Linked DNA regions of Sorangium aterium. The protein of the gene in region 2 interacts with the protein of the main gene of each other region in a pairwise test. Links are inferred from orthologs where the notes say so. Each region holds a gene or a part of one and is shown on either strand. Other genes may lie near its edges. The genes, in order: secG and secA.

Evidence for each region.
Region 1: the proteins of secA (region 2) and secG interact in binary tests that used the Escherichia coli proteins (3 or more experiments, as listed by UniProt). The link is inferred for Sorangium aterium from one-to-one orthologs.

Annotation. Positions count from the first base shown.
Region 1 is NZ_JAQNDK010000005.1:1,332,748-1,342,651, reverse strand. Bases 3,689-6,486 are described here. They hold secG (preprotein translocase subunit SecG), read right to left. Parts: upstream 5,325-6,486; coding sequence 5,052-5,324; downstream 3,689-5,051. Other genes in these bases: POL72_RS43295 (phosphoglycerate kinase), read right to left, coding at 6,271-6,486; tpiA (triose-phosphate isomerase), read right to left, coding at 5,432-6,274; POL72_RS43310 (hypothetical protein), read right to left, coding at 3,689-5,045. Also shown: POL72_RS43330 (hypothetical protein), read right to left, coding at 1-173; redox-regulated ATPase YchF, read right to left, coding at 351-1,442; POL72_RS43320 (DegT/DnrJ/EryC1/StrS family aminotransferase), read right to left, coding at 1,616-2,734; POL72_RS43315 (acyltransferase), read right to left, coding at 2,731-3,405; more of POL72_RS43310, read right to left, coding at 3,402-3,688; more of POL72_RS43295, read right to left, coding at 6,487-7,506; gap (type I glyceraldehyde-3-phosphate dehydrogenase), read right to left, coding at 7,511-8,536; trxA (thioredoxin), read right to left, coding at 8,782-9,105; POL72_RS43280 (polyprenol monophosphomannose synthase), read left to right, coding at 9,468-9,904. UniProt on the Escherichia coli protein: Subunit of the protein translocation channel SecYEG. Overexpression of some hybrid proteins has been thought to jam the protein secretion apparatus resulting in cell death; while this may be true it also results in FtsH-mediated degradation of SecY.
Region 2 is NZ_JAQNDK010000002.1:1,346,477-1,357,118, forward strand. Bases 4,107-7,642 are described here. They hold secA (preprotein translocase subunit SecA), read right to left. Parts: upstream 7,328-7,642; coding sequence 4,307-7,327; downstream 4,107-4,306. Other genes in these bases: fsa (fructose-6-phosphate aldolase), read right to left, coding at 4,107-4,169. Also shown: POL72_RS20065 (outer membrane beta-barrel protein), read left to right, coding at 1-637; lnt (apolipoprotein N-acyltransferase), read left to right, coding at 774-2,531; POL72_RS20075 (HU family DNA-binding protein), read right to left, coding at 2,518-2,826; rRNA maturation RNase YbeY, read right to left, coding at 2,891-3,547; more of fsa, read right to left, coding at 3,519-4,106; POL72_RS20100 (DNA-binding transcriptional response regulator), read left to right, coding at 8,225-8,932; POL72_RS20105 (Crp/Fnr family transcriptional regulator), read right to left, coding at 8,886-9,644; rpoN (RNA polymerase factor sigma-54), read left to right, coding at 9,988-10,642. UniProt on the Escherichia coli protein: Required for protein export, interacts with the SecYEG preprotein conducting channel.

The DNA.
Region 1 (9,904 bases), on a different replicon or contig from region 2:
AGATCGCACGGAGCGGGCGGAACAGGCGCCCGCTCCGCGCCGACGCCCGGATCCGGGGCGCCCGCCTCCTCGGGCGGGACGTCGGTGGGAGCCGCGACGCAGCCCGCTACGGCGCTCCCCGACGAGGCAAGGAGAACCAGCACACGCCACGCGCCGACGCTCGCCCTGGGCACCGTCCTGCCTCCGTCCGAGAAGCGCGAGTCCGCGGAGGGCCGGCGGTCGTGGCCGGCACACCGCGCCTGCGCGAACGCCGGAGGAGCAACGGCGGTGCCGCGCCGCCCGCGCAGCAGGGGCGCACCGAGCGCGCTCGCGGAGCCCGACGGCAGCGGGCGCGCTCGTGGGGCGGACGGTCAGACGTTGAAGAGGAAGTGCGCGACGTCGGCGTCCTGGAAGACGTACGTCTTGCCCTCGACGCGCAGCTTGCCGGCGGCGCGGATGGCGGCCTCGGTCCTGTGCTCGACGAGGTCGTCCACCCTGTAGACCTCCGCCCGGATGAAGCCCTTCTCGAAATCGCTGTGGATGACCCCCGCGGCCTGCGGCGCCGTACACCCGATCGGGATCGTCCAGGCGCGGATCTCCTTGGGACCGGCCGTGTAGTAGCTCTGGAGGCCGAGCAGCCGGTAGGCCTCGCGCGCGAGCGTCGAGAGCGCCGGCTCCTTCATGCCGAGGCTCTCGAGCATCTCCTTGCGCTCGTCGGGCGCGAGCTCGTTCAGCTCCGCCTCGAGCTTGCTGCAGACCGGCACGACGCCGCTGCCCTCGGAGGCGGCGCGCTCGCGCACCTTCGTCGCGAGCGGGCCCGTGCCGGAGACGTCGGACTCGTCGACGTTCGCCACGTAGAGGACCTTCTTCGCCGTGATGAGGCCGAACGTCTTCACGACCTTCCGCTGCTCGTCGTCGAAGGAGAGCCCGCGGACGGGCTTTCCGGCCTGGAGCGCCTCGAGGCACTTCTCCATGAGCGCGATCTTCGGGAGGAGCTCCTTGTCGCCCTTGGCCTGCTTCCGCGTGCGCTCCAGCATCCCCTCGAGGGAGCCGAGGTCGGCCAGCATCAGCTCCGTCTCGATCGTGTCGATGTCGCGGAGCGGGTCGACCCCGCCGTCGACGTGCACGACGTCCGCGAGCGTGAAGCAGCGGACCACGTGGAGGATGGCATCTACCTCACGGATATGACTCAGGAATTTGTTCCCGAGCCCCTCGCCCGTGCTCGCGCCGCGCACGAGCCCGGCGATGTCGACCACCTGCACCATGGCGGGGATGATCTTCTCGGTCTTGATGAACTTCGCGAGCGTCGTGAGCCGGTCGTCAGGGACAGGGACGGCGCCGACGTTGGGCTCGATCGTGCAGAAGGGGTAATTCTGCGCCTCGGCCTTGGCGGCCGTCAGCGCGTTGAACAGGGTGCTCTTGCCCACGTTGGGCAGTCCGACGATGCCAACCTCGACGCTCATGGCGCGCACGTCTAGCACAGGCAGGGTCGCGCGGCCCTTCCCCGTGGGCAGGACCGCCCCAGCGAGATTCCCGGTTTGCCCGCGCCGCCGTCCACCGCCAGCGCCCAGCGCGGCCCGGCGCGCGGAGGGTCACCGACGCGGCGCCTTGACGCCGCTGCGCCGAAGCGTCTGGTTCAACCGAAAAATGAAGCGATGGCGGCCGCCACGCGGGTGACTTCGTCGCCTGTGAGCTCGGGAAAGATGGGGAGCGCGAGCGTGTCGCGCGCCGCCGCCTCCGCGACCGGAAGGGAGCCCTCCGGCGGGCCAAGCTGCGCGAAGCAAGGCTGGAGGTGGAGCGGCGCGGGATAATAAATCTCGGTGCCGATGCCCTGCTCCGCAAGCGAGCTCCGCAGCGGATCGCGCAGAGAGGCATCCTTCAGGCGAATGACATACTGATTGAACGTATGCCCCGCAGCGCCGGCGTCCGGCAGCGTCAGCGGCAGATCTCGCCCGCCGAGCAGCGCGGCATACCGCGCGGCGTGCTCGCGCCGCCGCTCGAGGAGCGCGCCGAGCCGCGGGAGCTTGCGGCGGAGGAGCGCCGCCTGGAGCGCGTCGAGCCGGAAGTTGCCGCCGATACGGGTGTGATGGTGCTTCCTCCGAGCGCCCTGCGCCCTGAGCGTCCGGACGCGCTCCGCGAGCTTGTCGTCGTCGGTGGTCGCGAGCCCGCCATCGCCGAAACCGCCGAGGTTCTTGGTCGGGAAGAACGAGAAGCACCCCATGAGCCCGAGCGCCCCCGCGCGGCGGCCGCCGCGCTCGGCGCCGAACGCCTGGGCCGCGTCCTCGATGACCGGCAGGCCACGGCCGCCCGCGATCGCGAGGAGCTCATCCATGGGCGCGCAGTCGCCGAAGAGGTGGACGGCGAGGATCGCCCGGGTGCGCTCCGTCAGGGCGCGCGCCGTCGAGGCGGGGTCGATGTTCAACGAGCCAGGGAGCACGTCCGCGAAGACCGGCGTGGCGCCGGAGCGGTGGATGGCGCCCGCGGTCGCGAAGAACGTGTATGCGGGGCACACGACCTCGTCGCCCGCGCCGACGCCGAGCGCCATCAGCGCGACGAGCAGCGCGTCGGTGCCGGAAGAGACGCCGATCGCGTGCCGGACGCCGAGGTACGCGGCGCACTCCGACTCGAAGGCCTCGACCTCCGGACCGAGGATGTAGTGGCCGCTCCGGAGGACGGACTGGAACACGGCGGAGAGCTCGTCCTGCAGGGCGAGATCTCCGCGGGCTCGATCGAAGAAGGGAACAGGGGCGGTCATCCGTCGGTGTCCTCCGCGGAGAGGGGATCGCGGTAATGGCGCGTGGCCGCGGCGCGGGGCCGGGCGAGCGGCGCGTCCTCGTCGAGGTCGAGACAGCGGACGATGTCGCCGCGGCGCTCGTAGCGATAGCCGCTCTCGGGGCAGCGCAGGAGGCCGTCGCGCGCGGCGACGAGCTTGTGACCGTGGCGGCTCATCCAGCCGGTGCGCCGGGCCGGCACGCCGGTGACGAGCGCATAGTCGGGCACGTCGCGCGTGACGACCGCGCCGGCGCCGACGAACGCATGGCGCCCTATCGTGACGCCGCAGACGATGGTGGCATTGGCGCCCACGGTGGCGCCGCGACGGATGCGCGTCGTGTCGAGGAACGCGCGGCGGTCGATCGGGGCACGCGGGTTGACGACGTTGGTGAGCACCGCGGACGGGCCGAGGAACACGTCGTCCTCGACCAGCGTGCCGTCATAAAGAGACACGTTGTTCTGGATCCGGACGCCATCGCCGATGACGGCGGTGCCCGCGACGAAGACGTTCTGGCCGAGGACGCAGGCGCGGCCGATCCGCGCCCCCGCCGAGATATGGCAGAAGTGCCACACCTTCGTCCCCTCGCCGATGTCGCAGGGCTCGTCGATGCACGCAGACGGGTGCGCGAAGAAGGGCTTTGCAGGCTCGCTCATGGCGCCCTGTCCGCGGGGCCGCTGGGGCCACCCTCCGGCAGGGCCCCCAGCGCGCCGCCTGCCGGAGGCACCGGCCAGATCCCCCAGGCGCCGCGCGTCGCGAGCGGCGGGCCGGCGAAATCGATGACGGGCGGCCTGACGCGCCCGATGAGGTAGGCGGCGCCCAGGCCGGCGGCGCGGCGCGCGAGCGAGGCCGGGTCCTCGAAGCTCGAGCGGACAGGCGGATCACGGGGATCGATCGAGCGATCGGGGTGAACCCCCTCGGGACGCCCCAGGGCGGCGAGCGCCGCGAGGTGGCCATAGTCGACGACCTCGAGGAGGAGGGGCGCGGAAGGAGGCGTGAGCTCCGCGGCGACGCGGCCGATGGCGACCTCGTCCCTCCGCGGATTGAAGTGCTCGCGGCGCAGGTGCGGCCGGAAGAAGGCGCCGAGGGCGAGCACCACCAGCAGCGCGCCGCCGAGGGCGCGCCGCGCGCCGGCCGAGGCGCCCCGGAACGCGCGCGCCGAGAGATCCCCGACGGCGAGCGCGAGCAAGAGCAGCGCGAGGAGGGTCGCTCGCTCGGGGTGGTGGGTGGGCGCGCCGTCGCGCACGAGGGCGAGCGAGAGCGCCGCGATCTGGAAGGCGGCGACCGCGCCGGGGAGCGCGTACGGACGGGCCGCGCGAAGGAGCGGCGGGAGCGGGCGCGCTGCCCCCGGCGCAGCGCCGCGGCGGGCGCGCCAGGCGACGAGGGCGATGGCGATGGGCCACACGAAGAGCTCCGGCTCCTCGCGGACCATCGCGGCAGGGTACGCGAAGAGCCGCAGCAGGGCGCCGTCGCCGCCCGGGCCGATCGCGCTGCGGTAGGAGGCGACGCGGGCGAGGAAATGCAGCGCGTCGCCGTGGGCGGCGCGGTTCCACGCGATCCACGCGGCGGGCCCGGCGAGCGCGATGAGCGCGGCGAGCGCGAGCTTCGCCTGCGCGCCGCGGCCCTGGCCGAGGCGGGCGGCGGCGAGCAGCGCCATCGCCGCGAAGGCGACGGCGACGGACCAGGGCTCGTAGCGGGAGAGCGTCGCGAGCACGAGCGCGAACGCGCCGAGGAGGGCGCGTCCGGCCGGGGGCGCAGGCCCGGCCGGCGGCGTGACGAGCGACGCCACCGCGAACAGCGACAGGGCGGCGGTCGGCAGCTCGGGGACCGTCGCCACGCCGAGGCAAGCGCTCCAGGGAAAGGCGCCGGCGAGCAGGGCGCCGGCGAGCGCGGCGCGGCGGTCGCCCGTGATCCAGCGGGCGGAGAGGTGGACGAGCGCGGCCGAAGCGAGGCCGAGGGCGAAGGCGATGGCGCGGGCGACCTCGAGGGTCGGCGCGAAGACCCGGAAGAGCGCGCCGTTGAGCCAGAAAGGGACAGGCAGCCAGCTCGTCCCCGTCGGGTCGAGCCGGGGCGCGTGGGCCCACGCCTGCGCGAGGACCACGCGCGCGAAGTCGTCGTCGCTCACCGCCCGGAAGCCGAGCGCGAGGACCAGGGCGGAGACGACCGCCTTGGCGAGGGCGACGAGGGCAAGGTCGCGCGCGAAAGGGACGGAGGCGGCCGACGCCGCCTCCACGGACGACCCCACGTCGAGCGCCCTGCCCGCTTCCCTCCCCGGCGCGGGGGCGGGCCCCAGCACGCGAGCCTACTTTTCCTGGGACTTCTCGAACTCGCGCAGCTCGCGGTCGCCTGCCGACGAGAGGTAGGCGAGCGACACGCTCGTCGCCATGAAGACGGCAGCGCAGACGGCCGTGAGGCGGGTCATGAAGTTGCCTGCGCCGCGGCCGCCGAACACCTGCGCCGTCGCGCCGCCCATGGCCGAGCCCATCCCGCCCCCGCGGCCCTGCTGGAGGAGCACGACGAGGATGAGGAACAGACAGACGAACACGTGCACGATGTTGAGGAGCGTGTGAAGCATCGGCGTCTTTCAGCTGGGTGAGTCTGGCCCGCGCGAGGGGCCCAGGGGGGCAAGTGGGCGGCAGGACAGGCCGGCGCTCCCGCGGCGAGACGGGAGCGGCCTGCGATCTACCCCTGTTCCGCGCGCTCCGCCAGTCGGTGAGCGGCCTCGACGATCTTGGCGAAGCCAGCGGCGTCGAGCGAAGCCCCTCCGACCAGCGCGCCGTCGATGTCGTCCTGGGCGAGCAGCGCCTCGGCGTTGTCGGCCTTGACGCTGCCGCCGTAGAGGATGCGCGTGACGCCCGCGAGGTCCTCCGAGGCCTTCGCGAGCAGGCCGCGGATGAACGCGTGCACCTCCTGAGCGTCCTCGGCGCGCGCGACCTTGCCCGTCCCGATCGCCCAGACCGGCTCGTAGGCGATGACGCCGAAGCCGGGCTGCTTCGCGAGCTCGTCGAGGACGGCGCGGACCTGCCGTTCGACCACGGCGAGCGTGTCACCCGCCTCGCGCTGCTCGAGCGTCTCGCCGACGCAGACGATGGGGCGCAGCTCGGCGGCCATCGCCGAGGCGACCTTCCGGGCGACCGACTCGTCGGTCTCGGCGAAGAGCTGCCGCCGCTCGCTGTGCCCGAGGATCACCCAGGTCGCGCCCGCGTCCTTGAGCATGCCCGAGGAGATCTCGCCGGTGAACGCCCCGGAGACCTCCGCGCTCATGTTCTGCGCGGCGATGCCGACCTCGCTCTTCGCCTCCGCGAGCTCGTGGGCCACGGCGGCGATCGCCGTGAACGGCGGAGCGACCACCACCTCGGCCCGGGTGAGCTCACGCGTCGCCTTGGCGACGGCCGCCGAGAGAGGACATGCGTCCTGGCCCCCGGCGTTCATCTTCCAGTTGCCGGCGATGAGCGGACGACGCGAGGCCGCCCGCGAGGCGGCTCCCGCCTCCCCGGGCGTGCCCCCATCGTTCACGGGCTTCACTCGCTCACCTCGGCCGACCGGAGCGCCTCGACGCCCGGGAGACGCTTGCCCTCGATGAGCTCGAGCGAAGCGCCGCCGCCGGTCGAGATGTGATCGAAGCCCTTGGCGATGTGCTCGCCGGCCTGCTTGACCGCCGCCGCGCTGTCGCCGCCGCCGACCACCGTGAAGCCGGAGGCGCCGCTCATGATGCGCGCGACGTCGAACGTGCCCTTGGAGAAGGCGGGCGTCTCGAAGAGGCCCATCGGGCCGTTCCAGAACACCGTCTTCGCCCTCTCGATCGCCTGGCCGAACTGCTCGATCGACCGGGGGCCGATGTCGAGCGCCATCGTGCCCTCGGGGATCGCGTCGACGGACGCGGGCTCGCCCTGCGTCGCGTCGATGCTCGAGGCGACGACGGCATCGACGGGCAGGAGGAGCTGGATGCCCCGATCGCGCGCCTTGCTCATGATCGTGCGCGCCAGCGGGAGCTTGTCCTCCTCGATCCGGCTCTTCTGCAGGTTCTTGCCCTGCGCGGCGAGGAAGGTGTTCGCCATCGCGCCGCCGATGCACAGGGTGTCGACCACGTTGAGGAGCGCCTCGACGACGTCGATCTTGTCGGAGACCTTGGCGCCGCCGAGGACGGCGACGTAAGGCTTCTCCGGGCGATCGACGAGCCGGGTCAGCGCCTTGAGCTCCTTCTGGAGGAGGAGGCCGGCGGCGCGCTCGCGCATGAGGCGCGGCAGCGCGTGCACCGACGCGTGGGCGCGGTGCACGGCGCCGAAGGCGTCGTCGACGTAGACGTCGCAGAGCTCGGCGAGCTGGCGCGCGAAGCCCTCGTCGTCCTTCTCCTCCTCCTCGTGGAAGCGGAGGTTCTCGAGGAGGCAGATCTGGCCCGCCCGGAGGTCGTAGATGACCTTCTTGGGCGAGTCGCCGACACAGTCGTCCGGCAGGTGGACCTCGTAGCCCGTGAGCTCACTGAGCCGCCCCCCGCACGGCTCCAGCGAGAGCCCCTCGGTCTTGCCCGGCTTCGGGCGGCCGAGGTGCGACGCGAGGATCACCTTCGCGCCCGCCTCCATGACGAGCTTGATCGTCGGGATCGCCTCGCGGATGCGCGAGTCGTCCGTGATCTTGCCCGTCTTCTTGTCGAGCGGGACGTTGAAGTCGACGCGGATGAAGACGCGCTTGCCGCTGAGGCCAGCAGCGCCCCCGGCGGCGGCGAGGTCTTCGACGGAGCGGATTCCGGTGAGCTTCACGGCGCTAGACGCCCTTCCTCGCCACGAGCTGCGCGAGGTCGATCATGCGGTTCGAGAAGCCCCACTCGTTGTCGTACCACGAGAAGATCTTCGCGAAGCGATCGCCGAGGACCGACGTCATGGTCGAGTCGAAGGTGCTCGACGCGGGCGAGCCGATGAAGTCGCCCGAGACGAGCTCCCGATCGGTGTAGTTGAGGACGTCCTTCATCGGCCCCTGCTCGGCGGCCTGCTTCATCGCGGCGTGGATGCTCTCCTTCGTGATCGGCTTCTCGGTCTCGAGGGTGAGGTCCACGAGCGAGACGTCGACCGTGGGGACGCGGATCGCGAGCCCGTCGAACTTGCCCTTGAGCGCCGGGATGACCTCGGACAGCGCCTTCGCGGCGCCGGTGCTCGAGGGGATCATGTTGACGGCGGCGGCGCGCGCGCGGCGCAGGTCGCCCTTGCGGTGCGGGATGTCGAGCAGGTGCTGGTCGTTCGTGTACGAGTGGACCGTCGTCATCAGGCCGCGGACGATGCCGAAGTTGTCGAGCATCACCTTGGCGATGGGGGCGAGGCAGTTCGTCGTGCAGGAGCCGCACGAGATGACCGTGTGCTTCTGCGCGTCGTAGAGCTCGTCGTTCACGCCCATCACGACCGTGAGGTCGTGGCCCTTGGCCGGCGCGCTGATGATGACGCGCTTGGCGCCCGCGTTGATGTGGCCGGCGGCCTTCGCCTTGTCCGTGAAGAGGCCGGTGCACTCGAGGACGATGTCGACGCCGAGGCTCTTCCACGGCAGCTCGGCCGGATCCTTCAGCGCGAGGACCTCGATCTTCCGATCGCCGATGCTGATGTGCTTGTCGCCGTGACCGACCTTCGCCGCCTTGAACTCGCGGTGGATCGAGTCGTACTGGAAGAGGTGGGCGAGCGTCGCCGGATCCGTCAGGTCGTTGATGGCGACCAGCTCGATATCCTTCACGCCGCGCTCGTAAAGCGCGCGGACAATGCAGCGTCCGATGCGCCCAAAACCGTTAATTGCGATCTTCGTCGCCATCGCGAACTCCTGGGAAAGTGGCCGGCGCGAGTCGTAGTCACCTCGCGCGCGACGGTCAAGCAAAGCCTCAGCCGCGGGGCGCCGGCGACGTGGAGCGCCGGCGGCGGCGGGGCCGCGGCCGGCTGGCCGGAGCGGCGCCTCGCCGGGAGGGCTTTCGGTCGGTATTTGGGGTGGTTTCGGTCTGTGGGAAGGGGAGCGCTGGCGCGCTCGGGCGCTGTCGCGCCGGCGTCACGCGCGGCCGCGGATCAGACGCCGAGCTCCCGGAGGAGCTTCTCCTTGCTCGCGACGCCGGTGTACGAGCCCGCCTTCTCGCCACCCCGGAACAGGATGCACGTCGGAACGGCGCGGACGTTGTACTTCTGGGCGAGCTTGGGCGCCGCGTCGATGTCGAGCTTGCCGACCTTCAGCGTGCCCTGGGACTCCTTGGCGATCGTCTCGACGATCGGCGCGAGCTGCTTGCAGGGTCCGCACCAGGTGGCCGTGAAGTCCACGAGCACGGGGATCGGGGAGTTGATGACCTCGGACTCGAAATTCTCGTTGGTGAAGGTGACGACGTGCTCGCCTGCCATGATTGTCTCCGTCGGTGCCGCGCTGTTCATGTTCGGGGCCGCGCGGGTGGTGCGCGGGGCGCGCCCCGTGGGTTGACCGAGGCCGCGCCAGCCTATCGGCCCGATGCAGAGCGGACGCCCTGTCGGGAAAGGAAAGTACCCGGCGCGCACGCCTCCGGCAACCCACAAGGCGCTCGCGGCGCACCCCGCGGAACCTTCCGCCTGCGCCATCGTTTTGGTAGATCGCCCGGCGCCGGAGCGCCCCTGCTGGCCGACGCGGCGGAGGCCTGAGCGCGAGCGGACGCCCGCGAACCCGGCGCGCGGCGCTGCACGGTGCGCACGACCACGCGTGCGAGCGCCCGCTCGCGCGGCGCCGAGCCAGGATGGCCCCCCGAACCCTCATCATCACGCCGACGTACAACGAGCGAGACAACCTCGCCGAGTTCGTGAGCTCCGTCCTCGCGGCGGCCCCGGACGCGCACGTGCTCGTCGTGGACGACGCGTCGCCCGACGGGACCGGCGCCCTCGGCGACGAGCTCGCCGCGCGCGACGGGCGCGTCCGGGTGCTCCACCGCGCGGCGAAGCGCGGGCTCGGCACGGCCTACCTGGAGGGCTTCCAGCGCGCGCTGGACGGCGGCTACGACGTCGCGCTCGAGATGGACGCCGACCTCTCGCACGACCCGCGCCACCTGCCGGCGTTCCTCGACGCGATCGCCCGGGGCGCCGACGTCGTCCTCGGCTCGCGCAACATGCCGGGCGGCGGCGTGGAGGGCTGGGGCCTCGGGCGGCACGTGCTCTCGAAGGGCGGCTCCCTCTACGC
Region 2 (10,642 bases):
CGTCGTGACGCCTGGGGCGGCCCCTCCGCCGCGCGTGATCGTGCGCCGCGTGGCGCCCCCGGCGCCGCCTCCGCCGGTGAAGCGGCGCTGGCGGCGCCACTGGGGGATCAACCTCCGCATGGAGGGCGTCATGCTGGGGCGCGAGCACGGCGGCGCGGAGGACGCTGGCATGGGAGGCGTCGGGATCAGCCTGCGCTACCGGCCCGTCCCGGCGTTTGCGATCGATGCAGGCGCCGACTTCCTCGCGGGCACGGACTACAACGGCGACCAGCGGACCGAGGTGCCGCTCTCGCTGAGCGGGATGCTGTTCGTCAACCCGCGCAGCCGCACCCAGTTCTACTTCATGGGCGGCCTGAACATCGCGCACGCCGAGGTCGATCGCTCCTCGAGCGAGGCCGCGGCTGGCAGCACCGAGTTCGTTCCGAATACGGAGTACGACTATTTCGGTGCGCACGGCGGCATCGGCCTCGAGTTCCGGCTTTCCCCTCGCATCGCCTTGAACGTCGATGCGCTCGGCTTCGTGCGCAGCCGTACGGACGGTGGGCTCGTTCCCGAGTTCACGGATCCAGACACCGGCCGCACGACCAACACATCGGGCGGCGGGCTCTTCCGCGGCGGGCTCAGCATCTACTGGTGAGCGGCTCGTCATAGCCTCCTGTCCGCCCTGACCGTGCGGTGCGCGTCCGTCCTGCGCTCGGCCAGGCCGTCGTCGCGGTCGCGGTCCGGACCGTCTCCACGCGGTATAACGCCGCATCGTGCCCCAGGCCTCGATCATGCGCGCGCTCCGTGGCCGCGCCCCGCTGTTCCTTTCGCTCGCTGGCGGCGCGACGTTCGCCCTCACGGCGCCGCCCACGGATCTGGTCCCCGCCGTCATCGTTGGCCTCGCCCTGCTGGCGGCCGCCGTCCACGACGCCCCGACGGTCTGGCGCGCCTTCGGGCGCGGCGCTGTGTGGGGAACGGCGGCGGGCATCGTGGGCCTGCGCTTCGTGCCAGAGGTCATCCAGCGGTTCACACCTCTCGGCGCGGCCGCCTCGTACCTCGCGCTGGTGCTGCTCGCGGCCGCTCAGTCGCTGGTCTGGGCGGTCTGCGGCGGCATCACGAGCGCGCTCATCCGGCGGCTGCGCGCTCCCCTCGAGCTCGCGTTTGCGACCGGCGTGTTCGCCGCCGTGGCCATCCCGACCGTCTTCGGCTGGACTCCTGCCGGTCTCATGAGCCCCTGGCCGGCGCTCGTGCAGCTCGCCGACCTCATCGGCGAGCGGGGCGTCTCCGTGCTGTTCGCCGTCGGGGCGGCCTTGCTCACCCGCGCCGGTCTGGCCGCCTCGGGGAGAGCGCCGGGCGGGCGGCCGCTCGAGAGCGCGCTCGCTCAGGAATCGCGGCCCGTCCGCCTTCGGTTGCCCCGAGCGATCCTCTACCCGGCGCTCTCGAGCGTCGCGCTGTTCGGGTTGCTCGCGGTCCACGGTGCGCTGCGGATGGCCGCGGTCGAGCGCGCCAGCGCCGGCCTGCCGACGGCGCGGGTCGCGCTCGTCAACCAGGCGGTCGGGCCGCATGAGCGCTGGCAAGCGAAGAACCACCCGCGGATCCTGCGGACCCTGCACGAGCTCACCCGGGAGGCCGAGGCCGGCGGCGCAGAGCTCACCCTCTGGCCCGAGGCGGCGTATCCTTACCCCCTCTCGCACAGCGCCCGGCAGGCGCCGCGCGGCGGTCGAGCGATCCTGGGGCCCGACATCCGCGGCCCCATCCTCGCGGGGCTCATCACCCAGGCGCCGCCCGTGAAGGCCGCCGACGGCGTCGAGGAACGGAACAGCTACAACTCCGCGACCCTCGTGCTCCCTGATGGGAGCATGCAGCCGACGCAGGACAAGCTGCAGCTGCTCTGGTTCGGCGAGACGGTCCCGGGCGGCGCTTACCTGCCCTGGCTGCGGCGCATCTTCCAGAAAAGCGGCGGGCTCATCCCGGGCGCAGAGCCGCGCGCCCTCACGTTGCCCCGAGAGCACGGGCCCGCGCTCCGGATCGGGGTGCTCAACTGTTACGAGGACACGCTCACCGGGGTGGGGCGGCGGATCACCGGGACGCTCGCCCCGAGCCTCCTCGTCAACATCACGAACGACGCCTGGTTCACCGGGAGCGCCGAGCCCGAGCTGCACGCGAGGCTCGCGGTCATGCGTGCCATCGAGCTGCGCCGGGATCTCGTGCGCGCCGTGAACCTCGGCGTCGTGTCGTGGATCGACGCCCGAGGCGTGGTGCGCAGCCGCGACGAGAGCGCAGCGCCGGGGGTGACCTTTGCGACCCCCTCGATCAGGGACACGCCGCTGACGCTCTACACCCGGCTGGGCGACGCCCCGATGGCGACGCTGCTCGCCCTCGCGAGCATCGGCTGTGCGCTCCGGGCGCGACGCTCCACAGCGAAGGCCCCGCAACGAGCCCGGGGCGTCAGCTCGGGGGCGCGACCGCCTGCGGGGCCCCCGGAGCTCGCGCCGCCCGATGCGGCGACGCAAGCTGCGGCCACGGACGCGCCGCTCAGCCGTCCTTGAGCGCCTTGACGGGCGCCGCGCGGAGCTTGCGGCTCGCCGGCTTGCCCTTGATGGTCATCGGCTGCTTCGTGAACGGATTGACGCCTTCCCGGTCCTGCGTGGCCGGGATCTCCTTCGCCTTGATCTTCACGAGGCCCGGAACCGTGACCTCGCCCGGCCCCTCCGGACCGAGCTCTTTCTTCACCAGCTCGCCGAGCGCATCGAGCACGCTGGCCACGGACTTCTTGTCGAGGTGGGTGGCCTCGGCAAGACCGACGATCATCTGCGCCTTGGTCAGCTTGTTCGAACCGGGCATGTCTCCTCCAAGTCGAAAGGGGGCGTCCGTTTAACAAGCGAGGTTTCGCATCGCAAGCGATAACTCATCGCGCCCCCGTCTTCTTTGGCGTCGCGTTTGGCGTCGCGGTGCTGCGATGTGGTTTGATTACAGTGGTGCTGTTGCTTCGAGACGCCGCCGCGACCTCGAGCTCACGGGTCAAATCCGTCATTTCCCGCTCTTCTGCGTCGGTCTTGTGGTCATAGCCGAGCAGGTGGAGCAGGCCGTGCCCGAGCAGCATCGTGATCTCGTCGAGCAGCGGGCGATCTCGCTCGGCGGCCTGCCGCGCGGCCGTGTCGATCGAGACGATCACGTCGCCGAGAAGACCGCGCCACACCGACGGATCCACGGGACCTCGCCGGCCGCGCCTGCGCGAGTTGGCTCCGTTCTGGTCGAGCAGCGGGAAGGCGAGGACGTCGGTCGGCTTGTCCTTGCGCCGGTAGCTGCGGTTGAGCTCGTGGATGGCCTCATCGTTCACCAGGGCGACGGAGAGCTCCACGCCCTCCAACGCGAGGTGGGCGAGCATCTTGCTCGCCCGCCGGCGCACGACCGCTGTCGACACCCCCTTGAAGGGCCCTCCCTGCGTCGTGACGGACACGACCGCGGGGGCCGCCGGGCGGCTCCCGCGGCGCTTCGTCCCCGAGCTCTCCTTGCGCTTCTCGGCCACGGGATCGCTATACCAGCTCGGGGATCTTCTTCGCATCTGCCAAGAACTGCGCGAGCCCGACGTCGGTGAGCGGGTGCTTGATCAGCTGCTTGATGACCTTGAGCGGCATCGTCGCGGCGTGCGAGCCGATCATGGCGGCCTGCACGAAGTGGACGGGGTGCCGTACGCTCGCGGTGAGCACCTGCGTCGAGAGGCCGTAGTTCCTGAAGATGGTCACGACCTGCAGGACGAGATCCATCCCGTCTCCCGCGGCGTCGTCGACGCGCCCGACGAACGGCGACACGAACGTGGCCCCAGCCTTGGCCGCGAGCAGCGCCTGGGCGGCCGAGAAGCAGAGGGTCACGTTCGTCTTGATGCCCTCGGAAGCGAAGATGCGGACGGCCTTGAGCCCCTCGTCGATGAGCGGCACCTTGACCACCACGTTCCGGTGAATCTTCGCGAGCTCGCGACCCTCGCGGAGGATCGCGTCCTTCTCGACCGCCACCACCTCGGCCGAGATGGGGCCGTCGACCACCTCGCAGATCTCGGCGATCGCCCGCTTCGTCGGCTTGCCGGCCTTGGCGAGGAGCGACGGGTTGGTCGTGACGCCGTCGATGACCCCCATCGACTGCGCTTCCCTGATTTCCGCGATATCCCCTGAATCGATGAACACCTTCATGATGCTGCCTCCGGGAACCGATGGATCGGTCCTCAGGCGGTGTTCATGCGGGGGTGAGATGCCGAGGAGCAAGGGCCTGGCAGGGGCCCTCGCTGCCTCGTTCTAGCTATCAGGCGGAGCGGGCAGGAAGCGCCGGCTCAGGCCGTCGCCTCGTCCTCGACACCATGGCACTTGTTGAACGGCTGGCCGCTGCCGCAGGGGCACTCCTGCTCCTGCATGACGGCAGGCTGCGGGAGCGCCGGGGCAGGGTTCGCGCCGATCGGGAGGGACTCGTCGTGCTGCGCGACGGCGTCGAGCAGCGCCGCAGCGTGCCGCTCGCGATCCGCAGCCTCGATCTGCGCCTCTTCCTGCTCGGCGCGCCTGACGTTCACGCTGAAGAGCTTCGTGACCACGTTCGAGGAGACGCGGGCCACCATGTTGACGAACATGTTGTAGCCCTCCTTCTTGTACTCCTGCTTCGGGTCCTTTTGCCCGTAGCCGCGCAGACCGATGCCGTCGCGGAGGTGGTCCATGTCGGTCAGGTGGTCGACCCAGGCCTTGTCGAGCTCCTCCAGGTAGAGGTGGCGGAAGATGCGCAGCGACAGCTCGACGCCGATCTCCTCCTCGCGCTTCTCGTACGCCTTCTCGGCGCGGTCGTAGAGCTCCCGCGCCAGCGTCTCCTGGTCGCCGATGTGCGCGATGTCGTCCGGCAGCTCGACGCCGAAGTGCTCGCGAAAGCCCTGGAAGATGCCGCCCCAGTCCCAGTCCTCCGGCGGCTTGCGGGCCGGGCACGACTCCTCGACCATCGCGCCGATGATCCGGTCCATCAGATCGAGCAGCCGCTCGCGCTGCTCGGTGAGCGCCAGGGGCATGAGCTCCGAGCACTCGTCGTAGATCTCGAGGACCTTGTCGGCGCGCGACTCGAGCTCGAGCTTCACGCCCCAGCGCGTGTAGATCTCGCGCTGCATGTTCTCGAGCTCGACGAACCGCTCCGTCTTCTCGAAGTCCTTTCGCACGATCTCGCGCCGGTTGCCGTCCGCGTCGAGCGGCATCACCGGGTCGTTCGCGAACATGCCGAGCAGGTAGCCGACGTCCGGCCGGACCAGCTCCACGATGGACGCGAGCGGCTTGATCGTCCGCTTCTCGCCCGTCGGCTTCCCCTCCTCGTCGATGATCTCGGGAGAGTAACGGCCGACGAGCAGCGACTGGCGCATGTCGTAGATCGTCTTGCGCTGCGCGCTCATCACGTCGTCGTACTCGAGCAGGTTCTTGCGGATGTCGAAGTTGCGCTCCTCGACCTTCTTCTGCGCGTTCTCGACGCTCTTCGTCACCCACGGGTGCTCGATGGGCTCGTCGTCGGGCATGCCCATGCGCTCCATCAGGTTCTTCACCCGATCCCCGGCGAAGATGCGCATGAGGTCGTCCTCGAGGGACAGGTAGAACTTCGACGTCCCGGGGTCGCCCTGGCGGCCGGCGCGGCCGCGCAGCTGGTTGTCGATGCGGCGCGACTCGTGCCGCTCGGTGCCCAGGATGTACAGCCCGCCGATCTCGCGGATCTCGTCGCCCTCCGCGGTGCACTCCTTCTTGATCTCCTCGACCAGAGCCTCGAACGCCTCGGGCTCCGCCTCGGGCTGGCGGTTCTGCTCCTTGAACTTGAGCTTGGCGAGCATCTCCGCGTTGCCGCCCAGGATGATGTCCGTCCCGCGACCCGCCATGTTGGTCGAGACCGTGATGGCCCCTTTGCGGCCCGCCTGCGCGACCACGTAGGCCTCGTTCTCGTGGTGCTTCGCGTTCAGCACGTTGTGCTTCACGCCCCGCTTCGTCAGGATCCGGCTGATCGCGGTGCTCTTCTCGACGCTCGTCGTGCCCACCAGGATCGGCTGGCCGAGCTCGTGCTTCTCGAGGATCTCGTTGATGACCGCCGTGAACTTCTCCTTCTCGGTCTTGTAGACGAGATCCTCGTAGTCGACGCGGACCACCGGCTTGTTCGTGGGGATGATGACGCAGTCGAGCTTGTACGTGCTGTGGAACTCCGCCGCTTCCGTGTCCGCGGTGCCGGTCATCCCGGAGAGCTTCTTGTACAGCCGGAAGAGGTTCTGGAAGGTGATCGTCGCCATCGTCCGGCTCTCCTCCTGGATCCGGACGTTCTCCTTCGCCTCGACGGCCTGATGCAGGCCGTCCGACCACCGGCGCCCCGCCAGGACGCGGCCGGTGAACTCATCGATGATGAGCACCTTGCCGTCGCGTACCATGTAGTTGACGTCGCGCTTGTAGAGCGTGTGCGCGCGCAAGCACTGGTTCAGGATGTGTAGCGTCTCGAGGTTCACCGGATCATAGAGGTTCGTGCCCTTGAGCACCTGGAGCGAGGCGAGCAGCCGCTCTGCCGTCTCCACGCCCTCGTCGGTCAGCGTCACCGAGTGCGCCTTCTCGTCGACGGCGTAATGCTCCTCGTTCCGGAGCTGCGGGATCACCTCGTTGATCGTGCGGTACTTGTCGCTCGAGCGCTCCCCCTGCCCGCTGATGATGAGCGGAGTCCGCGCCTCGTCGATGAGGATGGAGTCGACCTCGTCGACGATCGCATAGTGCAGCGGGCGCTGCGCGTACTCGAGCGCCGAGAACTTCATGTTGTCGCGCAGGTAGTCGAAGCCGAACTCGTTGTTCTGGCCGTACGTGATGTCACAGCGGTACGCGTCGCGCTTCTCGGCGTCGCCCTGCTGGTTGACGACCACGCCCGTCGACAGGCCGAGGAAGCCGTACAGCTTGCCCATCCACTCGGCGTCGCGCCGCGCCAGGTAATCGTTCACCGTGACGACGTGGACGCCCTTGCCCTCGAGGGCGTTCAGATAGCAGGGGAGCGTCGCGACCAGCGTCTTGCCCTCGCCGGTGCGCATCTCGGCGATGCAGCCGTTGTGGAGCACCATGCCGCCGATGAGCTGCACGTCGTAATGGCGCATCTTGAGCGCGCGCCTCGACGCCTCGCGGCAGACCGCGAACGCCGGGACCAGGATGTCGTCCAGCGTCGCCCCGTTGGCGAGCTTCTCCTTGAACTCCGCCGTCTTTGCCCGGAGCTGGGCGTCCGAGAGCTTCTGCAGCTCCGGCTCCATCCTGCTGATCACCTCGACCCGGGGTCGCATGCGGCGGATGGCACGCTCGTGCGAGGTGCCGAAAATCTTCTTCATCGCCCAAGTGAACATCTTTACGTGCCTTGGCTCCGCGGCGGTCAGGTGGGAGGAGAGGGTCCGGCCGAGGAACGCGAACGTAGTCGCGCCGCGGGCGTCGCGCAATTCCGGGACCGCGCGCGCGGTCGACGACGCCGCCGAGGCGATCCGCTGGAGGCCGCCGGAGGCCGTCCGAGGCTCCGCGGCCCGGGCCCCATCACGCGTTCGTCCTCAAATCCGCGCGCGGCCCGACGACGAACGCTCGTCCCCGCGCCGCGCGCCCAGCGGACCACGACCGTCCCGGGCTACCCGGCGGAGGCGCCCCGGGGCGGCGCGTCACGCCGCGAGCTGGTCGAGTCCTCCAGGCGCCAAGCCGTGGTGCACGAGGGGGGACTCGAACCCCCAAGCCTAGCGGCGCCGGAACCTAAAACCGGTGCGTATACCAATTCCGCCACTCGTGCGCGCGGACGCTTGTGGCACCCCACGCCAGCCTCATCAAGCGGGAAAATCAGTTTGCTGCGTTGCGCCGAACGCGTCAGGTCGGGGCAGCGCGAGCGGTCCGGACATGTGGCCCGCGGTACGTCGAGCCTGGAGCAACCGGCGGATCGGCGGACCGCGCCGCCCTGGAGGGGCCGCAAACCTGGGCTGGCCCGTGCGCACGAACCGCCCACCGACGGCCAAGGACGCGGTGGGCAAGCCGACAGGGTGGGGGGGCGCTCTTCGTCGGGGCGGAGAGGCGCTGCGGAGGGAGCGCGAAATGGGCACAGCGGCGGCCCCGGGGTCGGCGGGGCAGCCTCACCGGCAGCGACGCTCGAACGACCGGGTTGCCGCCGAGAACAGGGGAAACGAGGCCCGGGCGGCGGCGGCGCCTCCCCCTCGGCACGTGCGTTGCGAAGGGGGGACCGTCCGCGGACGCGGATGCTGCCGCTGAACGACGGAGGGGGCGCGCTCGTCGCCGTCCTCGTCGATGCGGGGCAATTCGACTGCAAGCCGCAGGGATACCCGATGACGTACCAACCGAACGTTCTCCTCCTCGATCAGGACCATGTCCTCCGGAGGGCCACGGCGCTCCTCCTCTGCAACCGCGGCGCGCTCGTCAGCCCGGCCGCGACCTTGGAGGAAGCGATCTCCCTCTCCCGCGAGCGCGTCTACGACGTCGCGCTGATCGATCTCGCCCCCGGAACGAAAGGCGCCCGGGAGATCCTGGGCCGCCTGCGGCGCGAGGGCACGATGCCCCGGCGGGTTATCTTCTGTGCCGACGAGCCGGCCTCGTGCGACGGCACGGACGACGTCAGCGAGGTCCTGCTCAAGCCGTACGCCTTCGGTCGGCTGCTCAGCACGATCTTCGTCGACCTCCGCGCCCGGGAATCCACGCAGTCCGGGATCTTTCCTCGCCTCCGTCTGGTCCAGGGCGAGATCGGCGAGCTGGAGGGGAGCCGCCCGAGCGCGCCTGGCGCTGCGGCGGGCGTGGAAGGCGCGGGAGGCCGCCCCGCAGAGCGGCGCACCTTCATCGAGCCGAACGGCGCCGCGGTGTACCGGCTCCAGCGCAGGCCGCGCAGCGGCCCCTCCGGGCGGACGCTCAGGCCGTCGCGGCGTGCGCCTCGAGGTGCTCGCCATCCCGGATGACGATCCGCCGCCGGTCGAACGCGATCAGGCCGGCGCGCTTCAGCTTGCCCAGCAGCAGGGTGACCGTCTCGCGGGTGGACCCGATCAGCAGCGCGATGTCCGCGTGCGTGAACGGCGCCGACACCAGCTGTCCAGCGGTGTGGGGCTGCCCCCAGCGCCGCGCAGCGGCGCGGAGGAACTCGATCAGGCGCGCTTCGACCGTGCAGAGGAGCAGCGAGCCGAGGCGCGCCTCGGTCTCGAGCTTGCGCGCCACGAGCGCCGCGGCGAGCGCGCCGCGGAGCGCCGCGTCGGACGCGAGCTGCCGCTCGAGACCGGCGAGCGGCACCACGAGCGCGTCCCCCTCGTCGAGCACCGTCGCGCTCTCGGAGGAGACCGTCGCGCCCGCGAGGGCGCCCTCGCCGACGAGGTCGCCGGGCCCGCGGTGCCCGAGCGGAACCACCCGACCGTCGGCGACGCGCTCGACCTTCACGCGACCCGCCCCGATCAGGAACAGGTGCCTCGGCGGCGCATCCTGCTGGCAAACGCACTGCCTGCGCGTGAGCCGCTCGACCCTGCCGAGCTCGAACAGCGCACGCCGGCTCGGCGAGGCCAGCGACGCGAGGGGCGAGCGAGACAGGATCCGCTCCTTCTCGACATCCGGCGACGACGCCCCGCCGCGCACGCCCTCCATCCCGTGCCCGCGCGTAGGTCCGCGCACCTTCGGCTTTCCCATCGCGCCTTCGCCCAACCTTTCGGGATTTCAAGCCTCCCGATCGGCGGCCGATAGTGCAACGATCGGCAGATGGGGGCCAATCCGAACTGGCTGCGGGCAGAGCTCCGCGCGGGGCGAAAAATCTACCGCGGCGAAGGCTGAAACCATGTTCAGCGGTGTAGGATGCAAGCCCTGCGCTATTTTTTGGTGCAGACGTGAAAGCAAGACCCGGGCCGCTGCCCCGTTCGATGCTACGTTGGGGGTGAGGCCACCAATGAGACACTCGATGGCACGAACCTCGCGCAATGCCCCGGCCCCCGTTCGGCGGGTGGCGCTGGCGGCGAACTGAGAGAAGGAGCTCCTCATGGGCATGGAGATGAAGCTCCAGTTCAAGCTGTCGCAGCAGCTTGTGATGACCCCGCAGCTGGTGCAGGCCATCCGGCTGCTGCAGCTCTCACGGCTCGAGCTGGTCGACGAGATCAGGAAGGAGCTGGACGGCAACCCTGTCCTCGCGGACGACATGACCGACCCGAAGGCGCGGGACGGCGACAAGGCGGATCAGCGGGGGAGGAACGCCGACCTGCCCACGGAGCAGCGGCTCGAGAACGGCGAGCGGTTCGACCGAGACACCGACATCGCGGCGCGCGAGACGGAGAAGCGGGTCAAGGAGGTGGACTGGGAGCAATTCCTGGAAAACAGGCAGCTCCAGCAGGCCATGCCCGCGCACCGGGGCGGCTTCGAAGAGCTGCCGCCGATCGACCAGAACCTGACGAAGCCGTCGAACCTGCGCGACCACCTGCTCTGGCAGCTCCAGATGAGCGATTTCGTCGAGAACGAGCGGCAGTTCGCGCTGCTCGTCATCGGCAACCTCGACGAGAAGGGGTACCTCGACCTCAAGGGGGGCGAACGTCCGGACGGCACGAAGGGGCCCGACATCAGCCTCGTGGACCTGGCGCGGGAGGCGGAGCTCCACCCCGAGGACGCCGAGGAGGTGCTGTCGATGATCCAGCGCTTCGATC